Regions from separate parts of the Parazoarcus sp. PS-13 R2A genome, predicted to be linked through region 1. Evidence: riboswitches for the same ligand, from Rfam matches in the RefSeq annotation. Region 1 holds a riboswitch; the other holds the start of a gene.
What was found. A riboswitch is a leader RNA that binds a small molecule or an ion and turns the genes downstream of it on or off. The one in region 1 is predicted to bind S-adenosylhomocysteine.
Positions count from the first base shown of each region.

Region 2: it holds a riboswitch for S-adenosylhomocysteine, as region 1 does, so the genes downstream of both, metH (methionine synthase) here and ahcY (adenosylhomocysteinase) in region 1, are expected to answer to the same signal.

Region 1 is NZ_JBYEXN010000026.1:22,177-44,710, reverse strand. Features, by position in the region: gene AC22G6_RS19240 (class I SAM-dependent rRNA methyltransferase) at 1-744, opposite strand, end outside; gene AC22G6_RS19235 (helix-turn-helix domain-containing protein) at 823-1,281, opposite strand; gene AC22G6_RS19230 (tyrosine recombinase XerC) at 1,455-2,366, opposite strand; gene AC22G6_RS19225 (DUF484 family protein) at 2,371-3,024, opposite strand; gene dapF (diaminopimelate epimerase) at 3,074-3,907, opposite strand; gene AC22G6_RS19215 (hypothetical protein) at 3,999-4,253, shown strand; gene AC22G6_RS19210 (lysophospholipid acyltransferase family protein) at 4,247-5,122, opposite strand; gene AC22G6_RS19205 (lysophospholipid acyltransferase family protein) at 5,122-5,988, opposite strand; gene metK (methionine adenosyltransferase) at 6,209-7,375, shown strand; gene AC22G6_RS19195 (calcium/sodium antiporter) at 7,496-8,578, shown strand; S-adenosyl-L-homocysteine riboswitch at 8,620-8,722, shown strand; gene ahcY (adenosylhomocysteinase) at 8,811-10,220, shown strand; gene AC22G6_RS19185 (GNAT family N-acetyltransferase) at 10,299-10,955, shown strand; gene AC22G6_RS19180 (carbon-nitrogen hydrolase family protein) at 10,952-11,827, shown strand; gene AC22G6_RS19175 (TlyA family RNA methyltransferase) at 11,846-12,682, shown strand; gene metF (methylenetetrahydrofolate reductase [NAD(P)H]) at 12,669-13,502, shown strand; gene AC22G6_RS19165 (CZB domain-containing protein) at 13,547-13,921, opposite strand; partial or broken gene AC22G6_RS19160 (methyl-accepting chemotaxis protein) at 13,961-14,236, opposite strand; gene AC22G6_RS19155 (DMT family transporter) at 14,737-15,636, opposite strand; gene AC22G6_RS19150 (helicase HerA-like C-terminal domain-containing protein) at 15,763-17,253, opposite strand; gene AC22G6_RS19145 (YebC/PmpR family DNA-binding transcriptional regulator) at 17,393-18,118, shown strand; gene AC22G6_RS19140 (DMT family transporter) at 18,192-19,073, shown strand; gene AC22G6_RS19135 (heavy metal-binding domain-containing protein) at 19,110-19,427, shown strand; gene ruvC (crossover junction endodeoxyribonuclease RuvC) at 19,424-19,993, shown strand; tRNA gene AC22G6_RS19125 (tRNA-Lys) at 20,094-20,169, shown strand; gene AC22G6_RS19120 (hypothetical protein) at 20,524-21,579, shown strand; gene AC22G6_RS19115 (monovalent cation:proton antiporter-2 (CPA2) family protein) at 22,424-22,534, shown strand, end outside.
Region 2 is NZ_JBYEXN010000001.1:122,617-131,274, reverse strand. Features, by position in the region: gene AC22G6_RS00585 (hypothetical protein) at 1-117, shown strand, start outside; gene metH (methionine synthase) at 205-3,891, opposite strand; S-adenosyl-L-homocysteine riboswitch at 3,969-4,041, opposite strand; gene AC22G6_RS00575 (PAAR domain-containing protein) at 4,086-4,352, opposite strand; gene AC22G6_RS00570 (hypothetical protein) at 4,369-4,971, opposite strand; gene AC22G6_RS00565 (hypothetical protein) at 5,754-7,235, opposite strand; gene AC22G6_RS00560 (T6SS effector phospholipase Tle3 domain-containing protein) at 7,232-8,658, opposite strand, start outside.

The DNA of each region.
Region 1 (22,534 bases):
GATCGACAGCACGCTGCTCGCCCCACCCGCCAGGGCCTGCAGGGAGAAGCCGCCGGTGTAGCAAAAGCAGTTCAGCACCCGCCGCCCATGGGCAAGATCGCCGGTGAGCTTGCGGTTGTCGCGCTGATCCAGATAAAAGCCGGTCTTGTGGCCACCGACCACATCGACCTCCATCCGCACGCCATTTTCGACGATCTGCAGCCCCTCGGCAGGCAGTTCGCCGAAGGCAATTCCGGCGCGCGGCTCCAGGCCTTCCAGCCTGCGCACGTCGGAATCCGAGCGTTCATAGACGGCGGCGCAGCCCGTCGCCTGCACCAGACCGGCCACGATGGCATCGCGCCATTTGTCGGAGCCGGCACTGGTCAACTGCAGCACAACCACGGAACCGTAGCGATCCGCGATCACGCCCGGCAATCCATCGGATTCGCCGTGGATCAGCCGCTGACCGTCCTGCCCGCGCAACATGGGATGCGTCTCGCGCCGGGCGACGGATTCAGCGACCCTGCGCTTGAAAAAGGCGTGATCGATTGCCGCTTCGGCATCCAGTGACCACACCCGGGCACGGATCTGTGACTCGGGCGACCACGCTGCACGCGCCACCACCTTGCCGTCGGCAGCGACTACATCGACCGTGTCGCCCGGACGGGCGCGGCCTTCGAGATGATCGACAGAGCCGGCGAAAATCCAGGGATGACGGCGAAGGACGGTGCGTTCCCTGCCGGGACGTAGATGAAGGCGAGCCATGGATGATGATCCAGCAAAAGGGCGCCAAGTTTAGCCCTTACCGGCCCCCTTGTGCCACCGCCCGGCCAGCCCCCACCGTCAGTCGCCGAGCAGGCGCCGGGCGCGATCCGCAGTATCGATCAGATCCGGAAGCTCGCGTGAGCTCATCAGATGACCAAAGTGGTGCAAAGCGCCCGAGGACACATAGAGGTGGCCGTTCTTGCGCCGGGATACCCAGCCGAGCTCGACAAGCCGTGCCACCTTGCGGCGAACGGTCTCGCGCGGGAGGCCGGTGGCCGCCGCAATCGAATAGGCATTACAGGGTTTGAGCGTGCACTCCGGCAAGCTGTCACCGTCGACGGCACCCGCACTTGGCGTGCCAATATTGTGCAATGCAATTTCGCCGAGCAGGATGGGCAGCATGATGTCGCGATCGAACTCTTCGAACCAGCGCTTCATGTTCCGGACTTCATGCTTTGCAAGCAGCAGGGCAACATCCCTGAGCATGCGCTGCTTTTTTATTTTCTCTGCGGGCGGAGCTTCGATTCCAGCATCCATGGAAGCCTCATCGGGGGCGAAAGGTTCAGATGTCATAAGCATCCTTGCTTGCGGCTCAGCGCCATGGGCGCACATCGCCGCTTATTATTTATTGTTGATTGATGCACGACAGCATAGCCGATCGCGAATGAGTATCAGCATTTATCGATACCCAAAATGGGGAGCACTACAACCTACTCCTTCGTCCTCCGTGCCCGCGGATGAGCGGCATCATAGATCCTGGCGAGGTGCTGAAAATCAAGGTGTGTATAGACCTGGGTGGTCCGGATGCTGGCGTGGCCGAGCAGTTCCTGAACCGCACGCAGGTCCCCGCTCGACTGCAGTACGTGGCTGGCAAAACTGTGGCGCAGCATGTGCGGATGGACATGCACGCCCAGGCCCACCGTACCGGCTCTCAGGGTGAGCCTGCTGCGAATCGCCCCCGGGCTCATTCGTCCGCCCGTACGGGTCACGAACAGGGTCGGACTGCCTACCGGCACCTGCCCACGCACCTCAAGCCACTGCCTGACCGCCTCGACCGCCTGGCTGCCGACCGGCACGCTGCGCGTCTTGCCGCGCTTGCCGCGCACCGTGACCATGCCGCCCTCAAGATCGCTGGCATCATCGAGCCCAAGCCCGGCGAGTTCGGACAGGCGCAGCCCTGACGAGTAGAACAGCTCGAACATTGCCAGATCGCGAATCTCGAGCAGGCTGTCGGCCGGGGCGTCGAGCAAGGCCTTTGCCTGATCGGGAGACAGCACGCGCGGCAAGGTCGCCGGGGACTTTGGTGCCCGAATACCGTCCACCGGATTGTGTTTCAGCCCATGGTGGCGGATCAGCCACCGATACAGGCCGCGCCAGGCCGACAGGCAGCGCGCAATCGAGCGCCCGCCCAGGCCTTCTGCATGCATGCGCCCCACGAAGCGGCGGATCTCGGCCGCGCTCAGGCCACCGGGGTCGCGCCCCTGTGCAAGGCTGTGCAAACGCAGCAGATCCCGACGGTAGTTCTCCAGCGTCAGCGCGGCGGCACGGCGCTGGGTCGCAAGCCACCCCAGATAGCCTTCGACCCAGACCGGTGCCAGCGCTGCGGCAAGTGGCTCAGGCATGCGTTCAGCCGATCTCCCCGAGCAGCGCGGCGGCGGCAAGCTCACCAATCCGGCCGAGATACAGGGTGCCCATCTCGGGGTAGAAACGCTCGGGCTCTTCACTGCCCAGGGCCAGAAGACCGACCACCTGAGTCTGCCGACGCAGCGGCATGAGAGCGACAGAACGCACATGCGGTGCCGACTCGCCAAACCAGCTCAGCACTTCGATGTTGCTCGGCGCACCGCAATACGGGTGACGGAGGTCGCCCGCAAACAGGCGCACGCCTTCGCCAACGGGCGCAAAGTCCTCGTCGCTGCGAGCCAGCACGCTGTTCCAGATTCGCAGCGCGACATGAGGAATGGCGAAGTCCTGCTGCATGCTGGAAAAAAGTTCGTGGCGGACGCCTTCGTAACCGTGCGCCTCAAGCAGCAACAGGGTCAGCCGATGCACTTTTTCGCTGATCTCGTCGTTCTCCTCGCCAAAGCGAATCAGCTCGGCAAGCTTGACCTCCAGCAGGCGGATCTTGTCGCGCAGGGCGTGAAGCTGCCGTTCCGCAAGCGAGATCGCCTGGCCTTCGTGCTGCGGGTGCGGCACGGTCAGTTCGGTGAACAGTTCGCCATGGTCGGACAGAAAATCAGGGTTGTCGCGCAGATAGCGTGCGACTTCATCGGCATTCATCGGCAATAGCTCCTGTCGGGCATCACGCCCTGTTGCATGTCTCCAGACATCAGACGAGATTCATCTCGCCCTCGAAAACCGTTACTGCCGGGCCAGTCATCAGCACCGGCGTGCCCGGACCTGCCCAGGCAATCTCAAGCTCACCGCCACGGGTTTCCACCCGCACCGGCGAAACAGCCAGTTCGCGCAGTATCGACGCCACCACCGCGGCACATGCCCCGGTGCCGCAGGCCAGGGTTTCCCCGGATCCGCGCTCGAACACGCGCAAGCGGATACGGTGTGCGTCGACCACCTGCACGAAGCCTGCATTCACCCGCGCGGGAAAGCGCGGGTGGTGCTCGATCAGCGGCCCCTGAGTTTCGACCGGGGCCGCATCGACGTTGGCCACGACCTGAACGGCGTGCGGGTTTCCCATCGATACGGCCGTGATCGCAAGCATGTCGCCGCCCACCTCGAGTGGCTGCACGATCGCGTCGGAGTCGGAGACGAAGGGGACCTCGGCAGCAGAGAGGACGGGCACACCCATATCGACCGTGACCAGCCCATCCTCGCGTAAACGCGGCGAAATGATGCCGGAGCGGGTCTCGACGCTGATGTCGGCCTTGTCGGTCAGTTTTTTGTCGTATACGAAGCGCACGAAGCAGCGTGCGCCGTTGCCGCATTGTTCGACTTCGCCGCCGTCGGCATTGAAAATGCGGTAGCGGAAATCGACAGCCGGCCGGCTCGGCGGCTCGACCACCAGGAGCTGGTCGCAACCGACGCCGAAATGGCGATCGGCGATCGCCCGGACGCGCTCGGGAGTGAGTTCAACCGGTTCATGGGTTGCGTCGATCACGACAAAGTCGTTGCCGAGGCCATGCATCTTGGTAAAGCGCAGTTTCATGGGAGTTCTGATCAATGCGGAAAGCGTGCCCGGATTCTCCTCCTGCACCCGGGTATCGTCCAGCACACGTCATCGTGAGAGAATTCGGGACATGACCAATACGCCAGCGCCGCGCCGCTCAGCCCTCCCGATTTCCGCATGGTTGCTCGGCCTGCCCGGCCTTGCCTGTCTGCTTGGCGGCCTGGTGCTGCTGGCGGGAGACTTCAGCGATGTGCATCCGGTGCTTGCCGAAAGCGGCACCGCAATTGCACTCATCGTCTCTGCGATTGCCCTGCTCGGCAGCGCCGCTTTTCCCGTGGTCCTGCGCCATCTCGCGGACGCCGACGCGCCTGCCGCAGATCAGTAGAGCTTGGCCTCGCCCACGGGGCGCGTCTTGAACCGCCTGTGCACCCAGTAGTACTGCTCCGGCATCGTGCGCACGACGGACTCGATCCACTCGTTCATGCGCAGCGTGTCGGCCTCGACATCCGCGCTCGGAAAGTCGGACCATGGCTCACCGATCTCGACGACGTAGCCGGCGCCGCCGGGCAACATCTTCGTGACACAGGGCAGCACCGCTGCACCGGCCACGCGGGCAAGCCGCGGCAGTCCGGTGATGGTAGCCGCCGGCACGCCAAAAAAGGGGACGAAGATCGCATCGCGCCGACCGTAATCCATGTCCGGCAGGTAGTAGAACGGGCGCCCGGCCTTCATCGCCTTCACCGAACTGCGCACGCCGTCCTGCCGCGCGAGCAGCAGCTGATCGCCAAACCGGCTGCGGCCATGATAAAGCCAGCGATCGAGCACCGGATTCTTCTTCTGGCGCGCATAGACACTGACGATATCGAAGTCCATCGTCACCCGCGTCCCGCCCATGTCGAGTCCGACAAAATGGGGGGCAAGCAGGATGACCGGCGTCCCTGCCGCCTGCAGTGCCCGCACACGGTCGCCGCCCTCGATTCTGACGAGGCGCTCGAGCCGCTCGCGGCTGCCCCACCACAACAGGCCGCGCTCGAGCAGGCTGCGCCCCACGGTACGAAAATGACGACGCGCGAGCTGACGCCGCTGCCGCGCATCAAGTTCGGGAAAGCACAGCTTCAGATTGGTATCCACCACATGCCGGCGCGGCAAGGCAAACACATGAAGCAGCAACCCCAGCGCCTCGCCCAGTCGCGCCAGCACCGCAAGCGGCAGCCAGTGCAGCAGCCAGAATACCGCCACGCCGAGACGGCTCATCACGCCTCGGATCCTGCTGCCGCTTCACGCGCTGCACGCGGCTTCTTGTAGCGGTTGTAGCCCCACATGTACTGGCCGGGGCACTTCAGGATGACGCGTTCGATCTCCCGGTTCATGGTTGCCACACGTGCGGGCAGATCCCCTTCGAGTGGCTCGACAGGCGCCGACAGCCTGAACACATAGCCCTCGCCGTGCGGCAAACGCTCGGCCCAGCAATAGATCACATGCACGCCCTTGACCTCTGCCAGGCGCGCCGCCAGCGTCATCGTCCACGCGGGTCGGCCAAAGAAATCCGCCCACGCACCTTCGCCGGCACCCGGCACCTGGTCGGGCAGCATGCCGATCGCTTCGTGACTGCGCAGGGTTTTCACCAGCCGGCGCACCCCCGACAGATCTGCCGGGGCTGTCTTCATCTGACCGCGAACGCGTCCGGCCTGCATCAGGGGCTCAAGCGCCGCATTGCGCGGCGGGCGGTAAAGCACGGTAATTGGCGTCAGTGAGGCGATGTACTGCGCGGTGACTTCGAAACAGCCCAGATGCGGCGTCATGAACACGATGCCCGCACCCTCGCGGTGGGCCGCATCAACGAGCTCCCAGCCTTCCACCCGCTTCACCTTGGCCACCACCTCCTCGGCCGGACGCAGCCACAGCCACGGCAGCTCGAAGGCCTGCCGACCCGCCTCGGCGATGGCGGAATGCAGCACCGCGGGATCGACATCACCGACGGCCTGAGCCAGATGGCGTCGCAGGCGGCGGCGATAGGACGGCGACGCGGCGTAGGCAATCCAGCCCGCCCAACCTCCGATGAGGTGCAGCAGGGACAGCGGGAAGCGCGCAAGCACGCGAAAAAGGAGATTGACAATCACGATAGTTTTCGCGGTTCCGATCCGGTGACAGATTGACCTGAGACAAACACAGTCTATAATTGTGCCTCAGCCGCCGAGTTAACTCGACAACTTGCAGGGCGGCCGTCACCGCAACAATCGCGTGACCCAAAAATTCTGCTAAAGCGTCGGCTGCTCGATGAAATCCCCGGAGCTGGCCGTAACGCCAGGAAACGGGGATTTTTGTTTTTCAGGAGCAGTCATGGCAGCAGAATTCCTCTTCACCTCGGAATCGGTTTCCGAAGGTCATCCCGACAAGGTTGCGGATCAGATCTCGGACGGCGTGCTCGACGCCATCCTCACCGAAGATCCACACGCCCGCGTCGCCTGCGAGACGCTGGTCTCCACCGGCCTGGTCGTCATTTCGGGCGAAATCACCACCAGCGCCCACCCCAATTATCGCGAAATCGCGCAGGATGTGGTGCGTCGCATCGGCTACGACAGCTCCGACATCGGCTTCGACTACAAGTCGTGCGCCATCCTCACCGCCATCAACCGCCAGTCCTCCGACATCGCGCAGGGCGTGAATGAAGGCGAAGGAATCGACCTCGACCAGGGCGCGGGCGACCAGGGCCTGATGTTTGGCTATGCGTGCAACGAAACCGCCAGCCTGATGCCGCTGCCGATCTACTACGCGCACCGCATCATGCAGCGTCAGGCCGAAGTGCGTAAGGATGGCCGCCTGCCGTGGCTGCGCCCCGACGCCAAGAGCCAGCTCACCGTCAAGTATGTCGACGGCAAGCCGGTCGGCATCGACACCGTCGTGGTATCGACCCAGCACAGCCCCGAGGTGTCGCACGCTCAGATTTCCGAGGCCATCATCGAGGAAGTCATCAAGCCGGTGCTGCCCAAGGAGCTGCTGCAGGGCGAAGTGCGCTATCTCATCAACCCGACCGGCCGTTTCGTCATCGGCGGCCCGCACGGCGACTGCGGCCTGACCGGTCGCAAGATCATCGTCGACACCTACGGCGGCGCAGCTCACCACGGCGGCGGTGCGTTTTCGGGCAAGGACCCGTCCAAGGTCGACCGCTCGGCCGCCTATGCAGGTCGTTACGTGGCCAAGAACGTCGTCGCTGCCGGCCTCGCCGACAAGTGCGAAGTTCAGGTCGCCTACGCCATCGGCGTCGCCAAGCCGGTTTCGCTCATGGTCAACACCTTCGGCACCGGCAAGATCAGCGACGCGAAGATCGTTGAACTGATCCGTGCTCACTTCGACCTGCGTCCGAAGGCCATCATCCAGACCCTCGACCTGCTGCGTCCGATCTACGCCAAGACAGCGGCTTATGGTCACTTTGGCCGCGACGAACCCGAGTTCACCTGGGAGCAGACCGACAAGGCTGCCGCGCTGCGCGCCGACGCCGGCCTCTGATGTACCACGGCGCCGGCCGCAGGCTGGTGCCGGCACAGCGGTCGGCACGGGTTCCGCATGATGCGGGAACCGTGCCGACCGGATGTACTCTGAAACAGTTCAACATTCATCAAGCCCTCAATGCTCGAGCAAGCCCTGCTGTTCCTCCTTGGTCTGGTCACCCTCGTCATCGGTGCCGAACTCCTCGTGCGCGGTGCGTCGCGACTGGCGGTCTCCTTTGGCATCTCGCCGCTCGTCGTCGGTCTGACGGTTGTCGCCTTCGGCACCAGTGCGCCGGAGATGGCGGTTTCGGTCGGCTCGGCACTCAACGGCAACCCTGACATCGCCATCGGCAACGTGGTGGGCAGCAACATTGCGAACGTCCTGCTGATCCTCGGCATCGCAGCGGTCATCGCGCCACTGCTGGTGGCTGAGCAGATCATCCGGCAGGAGATTCCGATCATGATCGGCGCCTCGGTGCTGCTGCTGGTCATGGCGCTCGACGGCTCCATCAACCGCATCGAAGCGGCGACGCTGTTCGGTCTGGTAATCGCCTACACGGTGTTTCTGGTGCGGCAGTCGCGCAAGGGGTCGGCAGCGATGAGCGAGGATTTCGCCGACGACATTCCGACCTCACAATTGGACAGCCACTGGACAGTGCAGACTGCGCTGGTGGTCGCCGGCCTTGTCATGCTGGTACTCGGCGCCGGCTGGCTGGTCGACTCTGCGGTCGTCTTTGCACGCGCCTTCGGTGTCAGCGACCTGGTGATCGGCCTCACCGTGGTTGCCGTCGGCACCTCGATGCCCGAGATCGCCACGTCCATCGTCGCTGCACTGCGCGGTCAGCGTGACATCGCGGTCGGCAACGTGGTGGGCAGCAACGTCTTCAACATCTGTGCCGTGCTGGGCGTCACCGGGCTGGTGGCACCCGCAGGGCTTCCGGTTTCCGAGGCTGCCCGTCACTTCGATCTGTGGGTCATGCTCGCCGTAGCCTTTGCCTGCCTGCCGATCCTGATCACCGGGCGGGAAATTGCGCGCTGGGAAGGCATCCTGTTTCTCGGCTATTACGCGGCCTATACCGCATGGCTCATCCTTGCCGCACAGCATCACGCCGGATTGCAGGCCTTTTCGGGCGTCATGCTCGGGTATGTGATGCCGCTGACGGTGATCACACTGGTCGTGAGCATCGTCCGTCACAACGGGGAAGCTGCATCAGATCGGTAGCAGGCATTCCGCAAACTGTGCGGGATCGCTATAATTCGAAGTATTCCGAGGAGCGCTGCAAGGCACTGTCCGCATTCATTGCGACAGCCCCAGGCTCGGAACCCGCCCTCCCCGGGCGGGCGTGTGAAACGGCGCTCACCCTGGTCTTTTCTCTCAAACCCTGCCGGGTTCGGGATGATGGGTGAGCTAAACGCCGTCCTCTTTCCCTCCCGGCCATAGCATGGAGCTTCACATGAACGCTGTGGCTGAATTCAACGATTACGTTATTGCCGACCTGACGCTGGCCGACTGGGGCCGCAAGGAAATCCGTATCGCCGAGACCGAAATGCCCGGTCTGATGGCGATCCGCGACGAATACGCTGCCGCCCAGCCCCTGAAGGGCGCACGCATCACCGGTTCGCTGCACATGACCATCCAGACCGCGGTGCTGATCGAGACCCTGACCGCACTCGGCGCCGAAGTGCGCTGGGCCTCGTGCAACATCTTCTCGACCCAGGACCACGCCGCTGCAGCCATCGCTGCACAGAACATTCCGGTGTTCGCGGTCAAGGGCGAGTCGCTGAGCGATTACTGGGATTACACCCACCGCATCTTCGAATGGGCCGACGGCGGCTACTCGAACATGATCCTCGACGATGGCGGCGATGCCACCCTGCTGCTGCACCTGGGCGCACGTGCCGAGAAGGACATTTCGGTCATCGCCAAGCCGACGTCGGAAGAGGAAACCATCCTCTTCGCATCGATCAAGGCCAAGCTCGCCACCGACCCGACGTGGTACTCCACCCGTCTTGCACAGATCAAGGGCGTCACCGAAGAAACCACCACCGGCGTTCATCGCCTGTATCAGATGCATCAGCGCGGCGAACTCAAGTTCCCGGCGATCAACGTCAATGACTCGGTCACCAAGTCCAAGTTCGACAACCTTTACGGCTGCCGCGAGTCGCTGGTGGATGGCATCAAGCGTGCGACCGACGTGATGATCGCGGGCAAGGTTGCCCTGGTGGCCGGCTACGGTGATGTGGGCAAGGGCTCGGCACAGGCGCTGCGCGCACTGTCGGCTCAGGTGTGGATCACCGAAATCGACCCGATCTGCGCCCTGCAGGCTGCGATGGAAGGCTACCGCGTCGTCACCATGGAGTACGCTGCGGACAAGGCAGATATCTTCGTGACGACCACGGGCAACTTCAACGTCATCACCCATGAGCACATGGCTGCGATGAAGGATCAGGCCATCGTGTGCAACATCGGACACTTCGACAACGAAATCGATGTTGCCTCGCTCGAGCAGTACGAGTGGGAAGAGATCAAGCCCCAGGTCGATCATGTGATCTTCCCCGACGGCAAGCGCATCATCCTGCTCGCCAAGGGTCGCCTGGTGAACCTCGGCTGCGGCACGGGCCACCCGAGCTATGTGATGTCGTCGAGCTTCGCCAACCAGACCATCGCCCAGATCGAACTTTATACTCGCACGGGTGACTACCCTGTCGGCGTGTACACTCTGCCCAAGCATCTGGACGAAAAGGTCGCACGCCTGCAACTGAAGAAACTCAATGCACAGCTCAGCGTGCTGCGCCCCGACCAGGCCGCCTACATTGGCGTACCGGTTGAAGGCCCGTACAAGGCTGATCATTACCGCTACTGATCGCCCCGGCTGCGGACGGGCCACCGCCTCCTCCAGGGCGCGGTGGCCCTTACGAACAATAAGACTTGGAGACACCGAATGAACTCTGTCAGCGTGCGTCAGACTCGCCCGGAAGACATTCCCGCACTGATCGCCCTTCAGTCCGAGGTCTATCCGGACATCCCTGCATGGAGCAAGCGCAAGCTCGCCGAGCAGCTCGACGTCTTTCCGCAGGGCCAGATCGTGGCCGAGACGGAAGATGGCCTGGTCGGATGTGCGAGCTCACTCATCGTGCTGTGGGACGATTGGGCGGAGTCGCACAGCTGGAAGGAGATCACCGGTGCCGGCACGTTCGACAATCACAATCCGGACGGCAAGACGCTTTATGGCGCAGAGGTCTTTGTCGACCCGAGGCTGCAGGGCAAAGGGGTGGGACACCTGCTCTACGAAGGCCGTCGATCGCTGTGCCGGGCCATGAACCTGAAGCGCATCATTGCCTGCGGACGCCTGCCGGGTTACGACCGCTACGCTGACGAAATGAGCGCAGAGTTCTATGCGCAAAAGGTAGTCTGGGGCGATCTGATCGACCCCGTGCTGAGCTTCCAGATCAAGGAAGGCTTCAGCTATTGCGGCGTCATCGAGAACTACATTCCCGAGGATACCGAATCGCGCGGCTATGCCTCGCTGATCGTATGGCTCAACCCGGATTACGATCCGTCAAACCCCACCATCATCCCTGAGGAAATCGCACTATGATCGTTCGAATTGCTGCCGTGCAGTACCTGCTGCGCCCGATCCACGACTGGTCGGGTTTCGAGAATCAGGTGCGTTTCATCATGAAGGCCGCCGGGGACTACAAACCCCAGTTCGTGCTGCTGCCCGAGATCTTCACCACGCAACTGCTGTCCTTCATGGACACCAGCGACGTGCGCGCCGCCGTGCGCAACATGAACGACTACACCAAGCGCTACAAGGACCTGATGCAGGAGCTCGCAGCGCAATGGGACGTGCACCTCATCGGCGGCACCACCCCGCAGGTCAACGAAGAAGGGCGCTTGCTCAACACCGCCTACTATTTCACCCCGAGCGGTGAAATCTACGAGCAGGACAAGATCCACCGCACGCGCTGGGAGCGCGAGAAATGGAACACCGACGCCGGTGACCAGCTGCGCCTGTTCGAGACCCCCTTCGGCAAGATCGCGATCCTGATCTGCTACGACATCGAGTTCCCCGAGCTCGCACGCATGGTGTGCGAAGCCGGCGCCGACATTCTTTTCGTGCCCTCGTGTACCGACGACCGCCAGGGCTTCCTGCGCGTGCGCTATTGCTGCCACGCCCGGGCCATCGAGAACCAGGTGTTTGTCGCCATGACCAGTACCGTGGGCAACCTGCCGGTCGAGGGCCTGGGTCTGCACTACGGTCAGGCCAGCATCATCACGCCGTCGGACTTCGCTTTCGCACGCGACGGCATTGCCGCCGAAGGCACACCGAACATCGAACAGATCGTCGTGGCCGACGTGGACCTCAAGGACCTCGAAAGCGGCCGCACACACGGCACGACCATTCCCCTCTACGACAAGCGCAAGGATGTGTACGAGCACCCGGTCGAAGTGGTGAAGGTTTCCTGAGCGTCCGGGATTGCTCGCTTGAAATCATTTCATCGGCGCACGGCGCGCCCGGCAACCGCGCCTGCCACGACCCATGTGCAGGCACCCGCCGAGCGTGGCGGCCTGATGCGTGCTGACAGTCTGCTGGTGGCTCAAGGGCTCGCGCCCTCCCGGACTGCGGCGCGGGGGCTGATCGAGGCCGGCCGGGTCAGCTGGGAAGGTGGTCCGGTGACGAAATCGGCCCAGACGCTGTCGGGTGAGGTTGTACTGGAAGTCCGGCCGGACGAGAACGACCGCTTCGTCTCGCGCGGCGGGCTCAAGCTTGCAGGCGCGCTGGCAGCCAGCAAGCTGGCCGTCACCGGCCTGACTTGCCTCGACGTGGGGCAATCGACCGGCGGCTTTACTGACTGCCTGCTGCAGGCGGGCGCGAAGCAGGTTGTCGGCGTCGAAGTCGGACACGGCCAGATCCACGCGAAGCTGGCGGCGGACGCGCGCTGCGTCACCCTGGAGGGTATCAATGCGCGTCACCTGCTCGCTGCGGATCTGGGTGCGCACTTCCCTCCGGACGGCTTCGGGCTGATCGTCTGCGATGCCAGCTTCATTTCGCTGACACTGCTGATGCCGGAGTGGCCTGCGCTGCTGGCAACCGGGGGCAGCATCCTGGCGCTGGTCAAGCCACAGTTCGAGGTCGGCCCCAAGGGCTTGTCCAAAGGCGGCATTGTCCGCGATACCAACTTGTATGCCGACGTCGAATCACGACTTCGGGATAGTGCACGCAGTTGCGGTCTGAGCGTAAAGGGCTGGTACGACTCCCCGATTACCGGCACCGACGGCAACCGCGAATTCTTCATCTGGATGCAACATGAACAAAACTGAACTTTCGATCGAATTCTTTCCGCCCCAAACCGAAGAGGGTGCGGAGAAGCTGCGTGCCGTGCGCGCCCGGCTGGCCGAGCTCCAGCCTAGCTTCTTCTCGGTGACCTATGGCGCCGGCGGCTCCACCCGCGAGCGCACTTTCGCCACGGTCAAGGAGATTGCAGCGAGCGGCTCCGAAGCAGCCCCACACCTGTCGTGCATCGGCTCGACCCGCGACAGCATCCGCGCCATTCTGGCGGAGTACGCCGAAGCCGGCATCAAGCGTATCGTCGCCCTGCGTGGCGACCTGCCCTCCGGCGTTGGCGATGCAGGCGAATTTCGCTATGCCAACGAGCTGGTGGCATTCATTCGCTCCGAAACAGGGCAGCGTTTCCGCATCGAGATTGCGGCCTACCCTGAATGGCATCCGCAAGCCCGCAGCCCCAAGGACGACCTGCTCGCCTTCAAGCGCAAGGCCGAAGCCGGTGCCGATTCCGCGATCACGCAGTACTTCTACAACATCGACGCCTATCTGCATTTCGTCGATGCGGTGCGTGGCATGGGCGTCGACATCCCGATCATCCCCGGCATCATGCCCATCGCCAGTTTCTCCAAGCTGGCCCGTTTCTCGGACGCGTGCGGCACCGAGATCCCGCGCTGGATGCGCAAGAAGTTCGAAGCCTTCGGCGACGATTCGGAATCGATTCGTGCCTTCGGCCTCGATGTCGTCACCGCGATGTGCGAAAAACTGATCGCCAGCGGCGCGCCTGGCCTGCATTTCTACAGCATGAACCAGTCAGCCCTCACCACCGAGATCTGCCAGCGCCTCAAGCTCGCCTGAACGCGCCGACCGCCCGAAACGGCTTGCAGTACGCCGTTTCGGGTTCAGCGTCTGGACTGGACCGACGAATCCGAGATTGCCTGCAGTTCGGAAAGCACGCGGACGCTGGCCTGCTCCATGTCCTGAATGCCCGAGAGCGCATCGTCAAGACGCCCGGCACCGCACGATTCGAGCGCCCGCTTGCCGGCGGCGTGCACCAGCGCATGTGGCGCATCAAGATTGCGATAGGCGGGCAGATTGGCGAAACGCTTTCCATCGCCCTCGAAATACCATTTCCCGAGCCGGCAATCGTGGTGACTTGAGAAGTCGGCGGCTGTGCGCCCGGAGTGCCCCGAAACCGCCTGATACACGTCGAGCTTGAAGATCAGATGATCGAGCTTCGCCAGTTCGGCAAAACTGCGCACTGACGCGTCCTGCATGGTGCCCGCGAGCTGGCGGGCGATATCGCTCAATTCGTCCATGCTGCCCTGCGCCCGACGTCCATCCTCGGCCGCACTGGTCGCCTTTTCCGACAGAGAGCCGATCACGCCCCGCACCTGCCCCGTCTCGCCCTGGATGGCGGTCACCAGCCCGGAGATTTCGTTTGTTGCCCCGGCCGTACGTTCGGCCAGCTTGCGCACCTCGTCAGCCACGACCGCAAAACCACGCCCCTGCTCGCCCGCGCGCGCCGCTTCGATCGCCGCGTTCAGCGCGAGCAGATTGGTCTGGTCGGCAATCTCCCGAATCAGTCGGACAATGCCGCCGATCTGGGCTGCACGCTCGGCCAGCTGTGCGACGGAGCCGGCGGTCTCGCCGGTATCGGTCGCAAGTTGCGCCAGGCTTCCCGACACACTGCCGATGGCTGCGACACTTTCGTCCGCCGCAACGGTCGAGCGCGTCGCGGCCTTTTCCTGTGCGCCAAGGCGTTGGGCAAGGTCTCCGAACGTGCCCTGCACCGAAACCAGGGTCTGACCGTAGTTGCGCAACTGGCCGAACAGCGCGTCGAACAGCGCCTCACGGCGTTTTGCTTCGGCACACGCCAGTTCCTGCTCGGCGATCCTGGCCTCAAGCGTGGCAGACCGCTCGCGCTCGAACTCGAGTGCACTTCGTGCGACATCGAGCTCAACCCGCAAGGCTGCAAGCTCGGCACTCTTTCCCAGCCACCCCATGCTGCTCTCCCTTCGTTCAATCATGTGCAAGTCCGACGGACTGTATATCACGTCATATCGACCGCTCGCACCGCTTCTTGAGCGATTCAGCGCTTCGGGGCGCGCGCCATCGTCACCACGCCTGCTATCACCATCGTCATGCCCGCCATCTGCGCCAGCCCGATGCGCTCGCCAAGCAGCAGCCATCCGAAGAACAGGGTAACCACCGGACCAAGGGTGCCGGTCAGCGATACCGGCCCGGCGCCAAGCCGGCGAATCGCCTCGGACACGAGCCAGACCGGCCCGACCGTGCTGAATGCGGCCATCGCCAGCGACAGCCCATAGACCTCCCACGGCTGCGCCAAGGCCTCGATCGGACGCATCAGACCGAACTGCGCCAGACTGAACACGCAGGCAAAGGACGAGGCGTAGGCTGTCACCCGCGCCGAGCCCAGACGCCCGACCACGTGCCCGTTCCCCATGAGGTAGAGCGCATAGCTGACCGCACTGCCAAACACCAGTACGCAGCCCAGCACCACGTCGCCAGCCTCGCCGGCGAGCGTGAGGTCGTGCCCGACCGCCAGCCCGATCCCGAGATAGCACAATGCGAGCGCACCAGCCATGCGCCGGGTGATGGGCTTGCCCAGAAACAGGGCGGAGACCACGAGCACGATGGTGGGATACAGAAACAGGATCAGGCGTTCGAGTGCCGCCGTGATATAGGCGAGCCCGAGGAAATCCAGGTAGCTTGCGAGGTAATAGCCGAAAACGCCCAGGCCGGCCATCCACACCCAGTCGGTGCGCGACAGCGGCGACGCGGCTCTGCGGCTGCCCAGCACCCCCAGCAAGAGGAAGAAAGGCAGCGAAAAGGCCATGCGCAAGGCGAGCAGGGTTTCTGCATCGACCCCGTATCGATAGGCCAGCTTCACCAGGATCGCCTTGAACGAGAAACCGACCGCTCCCGCAACCGCAAACAACAATCCGACGCCGGTCGACGTCTGCCCCATGTCCCGCACTCCCGTTTGGCGAGTCGGGATTAAGCCACCTCAAACACGATCGCACAATGCCGATGCACTGACGCCGGAACGGCGGCGACCGTCCCGCGCACCGGCCGCCGGCCTTTCAGCGCAGGTTCAGCGTTTGCTGCCGAGCAAGGAACCCAGCAGACCGCGCACGATCTGGCGTCCGATGCTGCTGCCGATGGTGCGGGTCACGGTCTTGGCGGCGATCTGCAGCAGCCCGTCGCGCTGACCTCCGCGTGGCCCGGTGGAGCCGAAAAGCATGTCGTTGAGCCCGCCACCCGATCCGCCAGTGCTTGCCTTGGCGGGGGCTTCCGCCTCGCGGGCCGCGGCCTGCGAACGCAGCATTTCGTACGCGGACTGTCGATCCACGGCCTTCTCGTAGTGACCGTAGATGACCGAGCCGGTGATCGCCGCCTTGCGCTCGGCATCGACCATCGGCCCAAGGCGCGAGTCAGGGGCAATGACGAACGCACGCTCGACGATGGTCGGCCGTCCCTTCTCGTCGAGGAAGGAGATCAGCGCCTCGCCAACCCCGAGCTCGGTGATCGCGTCAGCCGCGTTGAACGCCGGGTTCGGACGCATGGTGTCGGCTGCGGTCTTGACCGCCTTCTGGTCGCGCGGGGTGAAGGCACGCAAGGCATGCTGAACCCGGTTGCCGAGCTGCCCGAGCACCGTCTCGGGGACATCGAGCGGGTTCTGGGTCACGAAATACACGCCAACGCCCTTGGAGCGGATCAGGCGCACGACCTGCTCGATCTTCTCGATCAATGCCTTGGGCGCATCGTTGAACAGCAGGTGAGCCTCATCGAAGAAGAACACCATCTTGGGCTTTTCGGGGTCACCGACTTCGGGCAGCTGCTCAAACAGCTCCGACAGCATCCACAGCAGGAAGGTGGAGTACAGCTTGGGCGAGTTGTACAGCCTGTCAGCCGCCAGCACGTTGATCACGCCACGGCCCTCGCCATCGGTCTGCATCAGGTCGTTGATGTCCAGCATCGGCTCGCCGAAGAAGATGTCGCCGCCCTGCTCTTCCAGCCCCAGCAGATTGCGCTGGATCGCACCGATCGACGCCGTGGAGATGTTTCCGTATTCGGTGGTGAAGGTCTTCGCGTTCTCCCCCACGTACTGCACCATCGCGCGCAGATCCTTGAGATCGAGCAAGAGCATGCCGTTGTCGTCGGCGAGCTTGAACACGAGCTGCAGCACCCCCGACTGAGTATCGTTGAGGTTGAGCAGGCGCGACAGCAGCAGCGGCCCCATGTCGGAGATCGTGGCCCGCACCGGATGGCCCTGTTCACCGAACACATCCCAGAACACGGTGGTGTTGGCACGCGGGTTGAACTCGGTAATGCCGAGCGCCGCCAGGCGCTGCATGAGCTTGTCGGAGGCGGTGCCGGCAGCGCCGATGCCGGACAGATCCCCTTTGACGTCGGCCATGAACACCGGTACGCCGACGCTGGAGAATGCCTCGGCCATTTTCTGCAGGGTGACCGTCTTGCCCGTCCCGGTCGCGCCGGTAATCAGCCCATGGCGATTGGCCAGGCGCGGCAGCAGGACGATGTCCTTGTCTTTTGTTCTGGCAATCAGTAGCGGCTCGACCATGTGCCCCTCCGGCAAGTTAGTTCTGAACGGCGAATACGCTCAATCTTAACCCGAGCATCCCGCCCGGGCACCAGCCTGCGGCCGGGGATCTGTATAATGCAGCGACTTTTCAACCGCACACGCTGCTCCAGAGGTTCGTATGGCTGGTCACTCAAAATGGGCCAATATTCAGCACCGCAAGGGTCGTCAGGACGCCAAGCGGGGCAAGGTCTTCTCCAAGCTGATCAAGGAAATCACCGTCGCTGCCCGCATGGGCGGGGGCGATATCGGCTCAAACCCGCGTCTTCGCCTCGCCATCGACAAGGCGAAGGGCGAATCGATGCCCAAGGACAACATCGACAACGCGATCAAGCGCGGCACCGGCCAGCTTGAAGGCGTGACCTACGAGGAAGCGCGCTACGAAGGCTACGGCATCGGCGGCGCAGCGGTCATCGTCGACTGCCTCACCGACAACAAGGTCCGTACCGTTGCCGACGTCCGCCACGCCTTCTCCAAGTACGGTGGCAACATGGGCACCGACGGCTGTGTCGCGTTCCAGTTCACCCATTGTGGGCAGCTGATGTTTGCCCCCGGCACCGACGAGGACGCGCTGATGGAAGCCGCCCTCGAAGCCGGCGCGGAAGACGTGGTCGCCAACGACGATGGCTCCCTCGAAGTGATCACCGGACCGTGGGAATTCACCTCGGTGAAGGAAGCGCTCGAAGCCGCCGGCTTTACCGCCGAATTCGGCGAAGTCACGATGAAGCCGCAGAACGAAACCGAGCTTTCGGGTGACGATGCGGTGCGCATGCAGAAGCTGCTGGATGCGCTCGACGCACTCGACGACGTGCAGGACGTTTACACTTCGGCAGCACTCGACGAGTAAGCCCGGCTACTCGCGGCACTCATGAGGCGGCGCGATGCGTCGCCTTTTTTATTCTGCAGACTCGACCCCGATCATGACCACGCCCACCCTTGCACAACGCGTGATGCCGCTGCTCTTCGTGCTGCTCTGGAGCACTGGCTTCGTTGGCGCCAAGTTCGGTCTGCCCTATGCGGGGCCGCTCACTTTCCTGTCCACGCGCTACGTGCTCGTCATCGTGCTGATGGTCGTGCTGGCGCTGGCGATGCGTGCCCCATGGCCGAAGTCGCCACGCGAAGCCATGCATATCGGCATCACCGGCGTTCTGGTTCAGGCCCTCTACCTGGGTGGCGTATTCGTTGCCATCGATCGTGGACTGCCGGCTGGCGTCACCGCGCTGGTCGTTGGCATGCAGCCCTTGCTCACCGCACTCGGCGCCGGCTTCCTGCTCGGCGAACGCGTCAGCATCCGCCAGTGGGGCGGGCTCGCGCTCGGTTTCTTCGGCGTATCACTGGTCGTCAGCAACAAGATCGCGGTCGACGGCATGGCGCCGGACGAACTCGGCACGATGCTCGCCCCGGCGCTGCTCGCGCTGATCGGCATCACCGTAGGGACCCTGTACCAGAAGCGCTTCTGCCCGCGCTTCGACCTGCGCACCGGCTCCATCGTCCAGTTCGTCCCCACGCTGATCCTCACCGCACTGATTGCCAACCAGACCGAGAGCATGGAGATCACCTGGAGCGGCGAGTTCGTGTTTGCGCTGCTGTGGCTGGTCGTAGTGCTGTCGCTGGGCGCCATCAGCCTGCTCAACCTCCTCATCCGCAGCGGCAGCGCCGTCAACGTTGCCAGCCTGTTCTACCTGACGCCCCCCACCACCGCGCTGATTGCGTGGGCGATGTTCGGCGAAACCCTTAGCGGACTCGCGCTTGCCGGCATGATCGTGGCCGTCGCCGGAGTATGGCTCGCCCGCAAGGCCTGATAGCATTCGGCGGGAATGCATCCACGGAGACCGGCCATGCAACTGTCAACCACCCCCACCCTCGAAGGCCACACCATCCAGCGCTATCTCGGCGTGGTCGCGGGCGAAGCCATCATCGGCGCCAACATCTTCAAGGACCTGTTCGCCTCCATCCGCAACATCGTCGGCGGCCGCGCGGGCGCGTACGAGCGTTCGCTGGCCGATGCGCGTGAAATGGCGATGGAAGAAATGGCAGAACAGGCGGCCAAGCTCGGCGCCAACGCTGTCGTCGGCATCGACATCGACTACGAAGTGCTCGGCCAGGACAACGGCATGCTGATGGTGTGCGTCAGCGGCACTGCGGTGGTGGTTTGAGCCAGCTCAGCCCGGGCGGCACGGCATCACGCACGGTTGCCACCCGAATCCTCGGCCTCGACCCGGGGCTGCGCATCACCGGCTTCGGCGTCATCGACGTCCTCGGCAGCCAGTTGCGCTATGTCGCCAGCGGCTGCATCAAGACCCGTGACGGCGAACTGCCGGGGCGCCTCAAGACGCTGCTCGACGGTGTGCGCGAAGTCATCGCCACCTATGCGCCGGACATGGTCGCGGTGGAAAAGGTGTTCGTAAACGTCAATCCGCAGTCCACCCTGCTTCTCGGGCAGGCCCGCGGTGCGGTGATCTGCGGCGCGGTGTCATGCGATCTGCCGGTGGCGGAATACACCGCACTCCAGGTCAAGCAATCAGTCGTGGGCCACGGCAAGGCCGCGAAGGAGCAGGTTCAGCACATGGTCCAGCGTCTGCTCGCCCTGGACGCATCGCCGAGCCCCGACGCCGCCGACGCCCTCGCCTGCGCCATCTGTCATGCCCACGGCAGCCAGGGCATGGGTGCCATCGCCGGTATCGGCACACGTCGCCGCGGCGGCCGCATACAGGCATCCTGAGCAATTTTTTCGCCGAAAAGCTTGCATATGCAAAGGCTATTGGCTATTATGCGCGCCTCTCGACGGAACAACATCCGGCGACGCCAGTAAAAACGGCAATGGGGGTATAGCTCAGTTGGTAGAGCAGCTGACTCTTAATCAGTAGGTCCTAGGTTCGAATCCTAGTGCCCCCACCAAGGAATTCAAGCACTTAGGCCAATCCGAAAGGATTGGCCTTTTTGCTATAAACGAATCATCGGCTCAACGGGGTTCCTTTTGGGTTCCCACCGTGAGAAATGCCGCCGAACACTCCGCCGCTTTCGTACTCACTCAGTCATCTGGGAACTCACGCACTGTAGCGGTGAGGAAGCTTCGCGTCCTTTGCGTCCGACTCCATGATTGATCTTGGGTGTATCTTTGTATCGAGAACAGCGGCTCATCGTAGGATCTCGGCCACCAGTGTGAAGCGAGCATGCTCAACCGAATAAGACGAGCCAACCGCAAGTCATTATTCCATTAGAATTCAGCACTATGAAATTCATATCCGAATAATGAAAGCGATGCACAAACATAAACCGGCGTCTTTAAGGACGCCGCGGAGCCGGTCTAAAACCCGCGCACCTCAACCTCCGGCAAACACACCGTCGAGATGGACCCAGCTCGCGACGTCCTTCAGGAAACTTCTGTGGAAACACAAAAGACTCTACAACTGGCTCTACGGCGCAGTTATAGGATTTCCTCCTCTGCTGATTTCAAACTACTACCAAGTCGAAGGCATAAGAACTTCCGTTCAGGAGTTTTCAGCCCTCGCCGCCACCGTTCTAGACCAACGCCCCATCGTCTGGCTTCTCCTAACGATGGCATGGAGTCCAATTGCCATCGAGGGAAAGGGCTGGATCTCAAGACGCCTGAGTGAAACGCCCACTGGATGGGATGAGGCTCCTCAAACGTTGCTAACCGTCCTAAACAATGTAGTCGGGCACAAAGAAACACGCTTTCGAGAACATGCGACAAGATTTGGTAGTGACGCCCAACAGGGAAAGCTCATTACCTCCGACGAAGTGTTTCTCAACATTACAAATCCTAGAGCACAGATCCATCGGCTTGGAGGGGCCGTTCATAACCTGTTTTCACTTCTCCTGCGTTCCCCAGAAGAACCCAACCCTCGAGTGAAGGTAAACATCGCACTTGTTACGAGTGCGAGAGTTGAAAAGATTATGTGTCATTTCCCGGCAGATGTACCTGTGATATCAACGCCCGAGGAACTCAGCAATCCGCAATCCGGGATCATGCAGGCCCACAAGACCGGCAGTCTGATCGTCGTGGAAGACACTCAGAAAGCGGCCTGCTCGCATGGTAAGGGGTATGTGGCGACCCACCATCAGTCAACCAGTGCGGAGGCGTCCCTCCTCTGCTACCCAGTAAAAATCAACGGAAGCAGTAGCGGATTCGTCGTTTCTGTGCTTTGGTATAAGAAGCACGGTTTCCAGAAGCGGCTATCGGCTCAGTACGAAAAACTGTTGGAGCCTTTCCGATGCAGGCTCCGCCTTGAGTACTACCTAAGTCATTTGAAAGGGCTCGTGAATGAAAAACATGACGCTACATGAGATTGAGCGAATGGCAATACGCCAACTCCTCTCCGAGCCTGAGCCCAAGGGCGTTGACTCGGCAACCCTTATGGAGATTGCTCGACGGCTTGCAAGTCAGATCGATTCATTCAATCGCGTATTAGGGCTTGAGCGAAGCCCCAGCGCTTCGCCGCTTGCAGCACCACCACCTCGCTTCAAGAAGTAACATACGCTCCAATGGACTGATCACGAGCCATCGTCCCTAGTTTGAACAATGTGCCAATGCATCAGAAAAATGACAAGCAATGTGACGCAAACAATGCGGATGGGATAGCGTGACAAAACCATCAAACTAACGTACACAGACATTCGATGGTGGGCACAACTACAATGAAAACATTAACTTAAAATAGCTATTCATCAGCAGATCCGGTTTTCGAGCCACCGCGGCCCCACCAAGAAATGAATGCATTCCGGCCAATCCGAAAGGGTTGGCCTTTTTGCTGTCCGCGCACTGCTCGCAAGCCGAAAGCGCCCCCAGCTTATTCCGGAACGTGCCCCGCGCACTGCACTCCGACAGATACACGCACCGGCAGACAACCGGAGAGCGAATCGTGAAGCGTGTGCGTGCAGTTTCAGTTCCGTTTTCGGCCGCGACCCAATCAGCCCCTCCGACCGGCGTCAATCGGGCATGTGTCCTTCGATTCGGCACCGCATGATTCACTCGCGCGCAACGTCAGCAGGCTTTTCATGGCAACGTCTCGCCAAAATCGCTGCATAATCGAAACCCTCTGTTCCTGATCGCCGGCAGCGACCGGCGCTCGGCAGCCACCCCGCAAAGGGCCGGAGACTTCGGACTCCATACACACCCGAATCGATCTCAATGCAATCAGTCGCCACCTTCGCTGCACTGCTCGCCGTTGCCGTTTTTCTCGTTCCTTTCTTCAAGCGTGCGGGGCTCGGCACAGTGCTGGGCTACCTCGTCGCGGGGGTG
Region 2 (8,658 bases), on a different contig from region 1:
GCCGAAACCCTGGCATCCGGCAAGGGCTACGCTGCGGACGAGGTCAATGCCTACATCCGGGCGCGCGCAGACAAAAAAGCGCCTTCCCGCCCAGAGGACAAGTCTTGGCGCGACTGATTCTCGCGATTCGCCACCAGCGCGAGGCAGGCTACGCCCCGCCTTAGTGCTGACGGCGCCATCCAGCCTGGATGCCGCCGTCTCACCTCAAAGCAGCGGTGCCAGCCAGCGCTCCGCTTCCGTCAGGCTCATACCGGTGCGCTTTGCCCAGTCGGCCACCTGATCCGAACCGATCTTGCTGATCGCGAAGTAGTGGCTTTCGGGGTGGGCGAAGTAGAAGCCGGATACGGCTGCTGCGGGGGTCATGGCCATGGACTCGGTGAGCCCCATGCCGGTGTTGGCGGGCACGTCGAGCAGCTGGAACACGGCCGCCTTGACGGTGTGATCCGGGCACGCAGGGTAGCCGGGCGCGGGGCGGATGCCGCGGTATTGCTCCTTGACCAGCGCGGTGTTGTCCAGCGCTTCGTCCGGGGCATATCCCCAGTATTCCTTGCGCACACGCTCGTGCAGCCATTCGGCAGTGGCTTCGGCGAGACGGTCGGCCAGGCTCTTGAGCATGATGGCGCGGTAGTCGTCGTGAGCGGCCTCGAATTCGGCCAGCTTGTGCTCGATCCCCAGACCGGCCGTGACCGCGAAGGCGCCGCACCAGTCGCGCACACCGCTGGCCTTGGGGGCAACGAAATCGGCCAGACACCAGTGCGGCTTGCCGGCGGGACGTTCGTGCTGCTGGCGCAGGCCGAACCAGGTCATCACCGCCGCGTCGCGGGATTCGTCGGCATAGAGCTCGATGTCGTCGCCCACGCTGTTGGCGGGGAAAAGGCCGAACACGGCCCGCGCCTGCACCCACTGCCCGGCGATGATGTCCTCCAGCATGGCCTGGCCGTCGGCAAACACTTCGCGCGCGGTTTCGCCCACGATCTCGTCATCGAGAATCTTCGGGAAGCTGCCCGCCAGATCCCAGGCCTGGAAGAAGGGCGCCCAGTCGATGTACTCGCGCAACTCGGCCAGATCGACGTCGAGCGCCACCACGCCCAGTGTGTTGGGCTCATCCGGCACATAGGCGGCGTCGGCCAGCGGGTTGAAGGCGTTGGCGCGCGCTGCCTCGAGGCTGACCAGTTGCACACCCTTCTTGTTGGCGTGCTGGGCGCGCAGCTTGTCGTAGTCGGCGGCGAGCTGGGATTTGAACTCGGCCGCGCCGCCCTCTGACAGCAACGCGGTGACCACGCCGACCGCGCGCGAGGCGTCGGGCACATAGACCACCGGCTGCCCGTAGTGCGGCGCGATCTTGATGGCGGTGTGGGCGCGGCTGGTGGTGGCACCGCCGATGAGCAGCGGCACGTCGAAGCCCTGGCGCTGCATTTCGGCGGCGACGTGGCTCATTTCTTCCAGTGACGGCGTGATGAGGCCGGACAGGCCGATGGCCTGGGCGCCGTGTTCGCGCGCGGCGTTGAGGATCTTCTCGGTCGGCACCATCACGCCGAGGTCGATCACTTCATAGCCGTTGCAGCCGAGCACGACGCCGACGATGTTCTTGCCGATGTCGTGCACATCGCCCTTCACCGTGGCGATGACGATGCGGCCCTTGCTGGTGGAGCCGGTGCGCAGCTTTTCCGCTTCGATGTAGGGGATGAGGTGGGCGACGGCCTGCTTCATGACGCGGGCGGATTTCACCACCTGCGGCAGGAACATCTTGCCCGCGCCGAAGAGGTCGCCAACCACGTCCATGCCGGCCATCAGCGGGCCTTCGATCACAGCCAGCGGCGGCTTGCCTGCGGCTTCGAGTTTGGCGCGCACCTCTTCAGTGTCGGCCACGACGAATTCGGTGATGCCCTTGACCAGCGCGTGCGACAGGCGCTTTTCGACATCCCATTCGCGCCAGGCGAGATCCGGCCCCTTGTCCTTGACCTGACCTTTGACCGACTGCGCGATCTCGACCAGCGCCTCGCCCGCACCGGGCTTGCGGTTGAGCACCACGTCCTCGACCGTTTCGCGCAGGGCGGGATCGAGGTCGTCGTACACGCCGAGCATGCCGGCGTTGACGATGCCCATCGTAAGGCCCGCCTTCACCGCGTGGTAAAGGAAGACGGTGTGGATGGCCTCGCGCACCGGGTCGTTGCCGCGGAAGGAGAAGGACACGTTGGATACGCCGCCCGAGGTCTTGGCGTGCGGCAGGTTGTGCTTGATCCAGGCCACGCTCTGGATGAAGTCGACCGCGTAGTTGTCGTGCTCTTCGATACCGGTGGCGATGGCGAAGATGTTGGGGTCGAAGACGATGTCTTCCGGCGGGAAGCCGATGCCGGTGAGCAGCTTGTAGGCGCGTTCGCAGATCTCGATCTTGCGCGCGTAGGTGTCGGCCTGGCCCTTCTCGTCGAAGGCCATCACGATCACGGCGGCGCCGTAACGGCGGGCCAGCTTGGCCTGGCGCAGGAAGCTCTCCTCGCCCTCCTTCATCGAGATGGAGTTGACCACGCCCTTGCCCTGGATGCACTTCAGGCCGGCCTCGATCACGTCCCACTTGGACGAGTCGAGCATGATGGGCACGCGCGAGATGTCCGGCTCGGTGGCGATGAGCTTGAGGAAGCGCTCCATGGCGGCCATCGAATCGAGCATGGCTTCGTCCATGTTGATGTCGATGATCTGGGCGCCGTTCTCCACCTGCTGGCGGGCAACCGCGAGCGCGTCGTCGAAGCGGCCTTCGAGAATCATGCGGGCGAAGGCCTTGGAGCCGGTCACGTTGGTGCGCTCGCCGACGTTCACAAACAGGCTGTCGGCGCTGACGTTGAAGGGCTCGAGGCCCGACAGACGCATCTTCTTCTCGATCTCGGGCACGACGCGCGGCGGCAGCTTGGCCACGGCCTGAGCAATGGCAGCGATGTGCGCAGGCGTGGTGCCGCAACAGCCGCCGAGGATGTTCACCAGCCCCGACTGTGCCCACTCGACCACCGCGGTGGCGAGCTGCTCGGGGGTTTCGTCGTAACCGGTGGGCGCGAGCGGGTTGGGCAGGCCGGCGTTGGGGTGGGCGGAGACGAAGGTGTCGCACACAGTGGACAGCTCGTCGACGTAGGCGCGCAGCTCCTTGGCCCCGAGCGCACAGTTCAGCCCGAAGGAAATCGGCCGCGCATGGGCGAGCGAGTTCCAGAAAGCCTCGGCGGTCTGGCCCGACAGGGTGCGGCCGGAGGCGTCGGTAATGGTGCCGGAGATCATCACCGGCAGACGACGGCCGAGGTCGTCGAACAGCTTTTCGATGGCAAAGACCGCGGCCTTGGCATTGAGCGTGTCGAAGATGGTTTCGATCAGCAGCAGGTCGGCGCCGCCTTCCATCTGCCCTTTGGCCGCGTCGTAGTAGTCGTCGACCAGCGCGTCGAAGCTGATGTTGCGGTAGCCGGGGTCGTTGACGTCGGGCGAGATCGACAGCGTGCGCGAGGTCGGCCCGAGCACGCCGGCACAGTAACGCGGCTTGGCCGGGTTCTTCGCGGTGAATTCGTCGCACAGTTCGCGCACCAGGCGGGCGCTGGCGACGTTGATCTCGTAGGCCAGGTCGGCAAGGCCGTACTCCGCCTGCGACACCTTGGTGGCGTTGAAGGAGCAGGTTTCGATGATGTCGGCGCCGGCGTCGAGATAGGCGCGGTGGATTTCGCTGACCACGTCCGGGCGGGTGAGCACCAGCAGGTCGTTGTTGCCCTTGAGGTCGCGCGGATGGTCGAGGAAGCGCGTGCCGCGGTAATCCGCCTCGCCCAGCTTGTATTGCTGGATCATCGTGCCCATGGCGCCATCCAGAATCAGGATGCGTTGGGCGAGTTGCTGGCGAATTTCGTCGGAGCGGTCGGCTTGCATGGTTCTACCTCGATCTGCGGTTAATGCACAGCGGGTAGCGCGGCCAAAAATAAACGGCGCGGCAAACCCGGCTGATTGGTTTGCGAGCGCCGTTGTTCAGTTGCCAAGCCTGGCCCGGCTAGATTCCGGGTCGCAACGCTCCTTGGCAAGACGCGGATTTTACGGGGATTTTGCCGCTGCTGTCGAGCCGCAAATCAGTCCCCTCGTCCACTTTGCGGCACCGTCGACATCAACTGCGCACCGCAACTTGTCCGGTGCCCGTCAAAAGCCACCGGCTTTCCGTCCAGCAACACGTCCGGATCGCCCTCGACAATCACGCAGTTGCCATGTCCCTTGCGCGGACACACACAGCGGTCGCCAAGCACCGCCACCGTGCGCCCCATGACCACCGATCTCGCGCCAGTACTCACCACCCGCCCGCCGTGAGTGGTCGGGTCGCCCAGCCGAATCACACCGCGCATGCTTGTGCCCCCTTCTTCATTCCGAATACCCCTGCATGTAGCGCGACCAATCTACATCCCGCCTCAACCCCCACCACGGCAGATAGGCATTGCGCTCACCGCGGGCGCGGAACCAGTCTTTCGAGGGATCAAGCACGCGAGCGCGGGCGGGTGGCGTTACGACAACAGCCGCAGCGGTATCTGCCTCCGCCGTCCCCGCCACCAGCACCGGCGTGCCCTTGTGGTGTGCGTAGGCGATGGCCAGCGCGACATTGGTCAGCGCCGTGCCGGCCCCCGTGTCGCCCATCAGCGCGGTGTTGTTGAAGCCTTGTTTGAGGATGTCGAATTCGGGCAACGGCTCGCCCAGCGCCTGCCCCAGCGTTGCGAGTCGCTTGCCGGCGGCGTCGCTCGCCTTGCCTGCATCGTGGATCAGGTAGCCGACATCGGTGAGTGGCCGACCGGCGTTGTAGGCGGCCTCGTCGATTGCTGCCCGCCACGCCTGTACCAGTCGGGGCTGACCGGACTGGACTTCGAAGTCCTTAGCGTTGCGTGTTGCGGGGCGGCCGATCCAGGCAAGGGGCTCGCGCTCGGTGTCGTAGTTCGGGCCTGCGAGGATCAAAATCGCAATGTTCTCGCTCATCCGTTCATCGCGGGGGTGCTCTGGCGCATCCCAGGTCATAGCCCAGACGGTTTCACTTGGGTGAGACTGGAGATACTCGAGCGCAGCAGAAAGGGAAGTAAAACCAATGTTTGAGTTGCCTGCCGAGACGCGAACATCGGGCGGAGTACTACGACTGGAGATTGAAGGACGTCCTCCAATTCCGAAATGTGAAACGATGGCTTTCCCCAAAATGCTGGCAGCCTCTGGCGGGTCAAGATCCGGTCGATCGGGGATGGCGAGCTCAATGTGAATTCCCGCAAGTTCTCGCCACTGCTTCTGCGACTCGGGCTGCGCCGTATAGAAATAGGTCGAACTTGCTGCGTAGCGGTGGCGGAACGGGATGAGGACTTCACGTACGTATCCGCCCAGAAATCGCGTGAAAGTGACTCGACCATCCCACGTTGAAACGATTGAGGCAACGGGTTGAACCGTGGTGAATTTCTGGGACTTCGTCTTGACCTTATAGTCACCCCCGTTCGGTGCGGCTAACCGTAAAGTCCATAGCAGCTGCCACTCGGTTGGGTAGTCACGACGGACCAACGGATTTAACCACTGCAGACCGACGACCTGAGCGCGAAATGGTTGCGTTACCGCATCAACACTTTCAAGAGTGCTTCCCGAGGCCTTCGTAGCGTTCGTAGAGCAGGCGGCGAGACTAAGAAGCGCAACGCAGATGGTCCCAAGCATTCCCAATCGCTGTATCACACGACCCCGCAATACCGAGGGTGCGAACGGCATTCGATGAATTCTGGCGACGGCACTCATTCCGAATACCCCTGCCTGTAGCGCGACCAATCAACATCCCGCCTCAGCCCCCACCACGGCAGGTAGGCGTCGCGTCCGCCGCGGGCGCGGAACCAGTCTTTGGAGGGGTCGATCTCACGGGCGCGGGCGGGTGGTGTCACGACTACGGCCGCCGCCGTGTCTTTCTCCGCCGTGCCTGCCACCAGCACCGGCGTGCCTTTGTGATGTGCGTAGGCAATGGCCAGGGCGACGTTGGTCAGCGCCGTGCCGGCACCGGTATCTCCCATCAACGCGGTGTTGTTGAAGCCTTGTTTGAGGATGTCGAATTCGGGCAACGGTTCGCCCAGCGCCTGACCCAGCGTTGCGATTCGCTTGCCGGCGGCGTCGCTCGCCTTGCCTGCATCGTGGATCAGGTAGCCGACATCGGTGAGTGGCCGACCCGCGTTGCTGGCGGCCTCGTCGATTGCTGCCCGCCACGCCTGTACCAGTCGGGGCTGACCAGACTGTACTTCGAAGTCCTTCGCGTTGCGTGTTGCGGGGCGGCCGATCCAGGCAAGGGGCTCGCGTTCGGTGTCGAAGTTCGGGCCGGCGAGGATCAGTAGCGTGAAGTTCTCGCTCATGCGCTCGTCGAGCGGAAACTCGGGCGCATCCCAGTTCATTGTCCAGACGGACTCAGTCGGATGCGACTCAAGATAGTCGAGCGCTGCAGAGAGCGAAGTGAAGCCCGCGTTCGCGTTTCCTGCTGTTATACGAATATCGGGCGGAGTACTGCGGCTGGAGATTGACGGAGCCCCCCCGATCTCGAATTGGGAGGTGATGGTCTCCCGCATGATCGACCTTGCACTCTCCAGATTCAAGTCCGACCTATCGGGCAAAGCCAACTCGATATGAATTCCCGCCAGTTCCCTCCATTGCTTCGGTGACTTTGGCTGAACCGTGTAGAAATAGGTGGGATTGCTCGCATATCGATTTCTGAAAGGGAGAAAGATTTCTTCTGTGTAAAAGAAGTAAAAGTCCTCAAAGGTCTTTCGCAGATTGACATTTGACACGATTGATGCGACAGGTTGAACCATCCGATATTTCTGCGGATTTGCCTTCACCTGAACATCGTTTCTATTTGATAACGCCAAGCCTAGAGTCCAAAGCAGATTCCACTGTGTTGGGTAGTCGTTCCACACTAGCGGATTCATCCATTGAACACCCACGACCTGTGCGCGAAATGGTTGCGTTGCCGCCTCAGCGCTCTCACGCATGGCCGCCGGCGCCGTTGGCCTATTGGTCGAACAGCCGGCCAAGTAAAAGAACGTGGTTGCAATGAGTACAGGAATCGTAAACAGGCGCACAAGAATCTCCAGGTCGGAATATTGAGAGAGAAAATCCGTTCCGTACTTGTGCTCGATGTATTGCGCGCCCCAAGTAACAAGCACAAGACAGAAAAAGAAAACCACGAAACTCAGCGCGATCCTTTGGGGCAGTTGAGTCATCTTCATACCCATCATGTGCGCGACTCCAGTGGGTCAGCTCTGGGGTGAGTACGTTCATCGATGATCTTCTCGGGTCTCCGGGCATCACCGTTTTCGGCCCATGTTTGAAGTGGGCATCCATTCATCTTGCCAGTGAGAAAGTATTCAGAGAGGGCGCGACTTGGATTATTCCGCTCGAGCTTTTTCGAGTACCGCCAATCCGCCTCAATTCGAAGCTCAGTCCAGTCCTCCTGCGTCAGCCGACATACCCCCACCGCCACGTCATAGGCCAGCGCTTTCTCCGCATGCATCGGGTGGGTCATGGTGGTGGAGTGGTCAGTGGCGTTCTGGTCGATCGTTTCGGTCAGGAACTGGCTGATCCTTTCGGTGCGCCACTTGCGGTAGTCGTCTGACATCTCCTTCGACTCGCCAGCGTCGGGGCCGGCTTCGCCGGGCACGCTGCCATCGGCAGCAGCCAGCTTCTCGCGCCTCGCTTCCATGCGCAATCGGGCACGGTGCGCGTAGCGCAACTCGGCTTCGGTCTGCTCCGACCCACGGGGCGCCGCCTTTTCCTGCCCGTTTTCATCGAGAGGTGTCGAGAAGCTATCGTAGGGGTCGTCCGACTTGAGGCTCGTCCTGGATGCATTCCGCGCGGCGGCTTCGGGATCGTGTTCTTCGTCAAAGGCATCCGAGTCCTCACCGTAACGCCGCGATTGTGGGATGAATGGTTCGGGCAGCGGGGGCGCTTCTACGGGGATTGTCCATGGACGGGGTGGATCGGCATTGATGGGCGGGTCTGCCATGCTGGTTACAAGCCATGCCAGTGGGGCACCGGCCACGGTGCCGACTTTGCCGGCCACGCTCTGGCTTGATCTAAGCCCAGATTCAACGGAGTAGCGGGCGGTCTTGGAGGCGGGAAACCAGAACCCGGCACCTGACGCGTTGCGTTCGGCATTGAGCTCCTTTCGATGTTCCCAATAGTCGTAGGTGCCCAGCTCACCCACCTTCCAACCCTGTGCAAACACCCGTTGGCTGAACACGCTTGCACCCCCTGTCTGCGCGATCTGCTCACTGCTCAAACCGAGCCAGCCGATGCCTTTGACGGTGCTCGCCGAGATGACCTGGTCGTGGGGGTTGCAGTAGAGGGTAACCCGACCGTACGTGCTGCCGTTCAGCCCATAGCAGACGAGGTCCGTCTCGGCGGTGAAGCCCGCGCTACCGTCCTGAGGTGTCTCGTTGGCCATGGACCGATCGATGGTCTCGGGTGGCTGCGTGCAGGTCTGACGGCTACGGATGATGTCGAAGAAGGACTTGAGCGTCTGGACGCGCGCCTTGCCAGTCTGGCGCCCGTACTCGCCGTTGGCATTTTGCGTGTAGCGCTGGCTGAAGTCGTCAAACCCGTTGAATGCTTCCAGGCTGTACGGTGGGTTGGCCAGCACATAGGTATCGGCCACCGCCC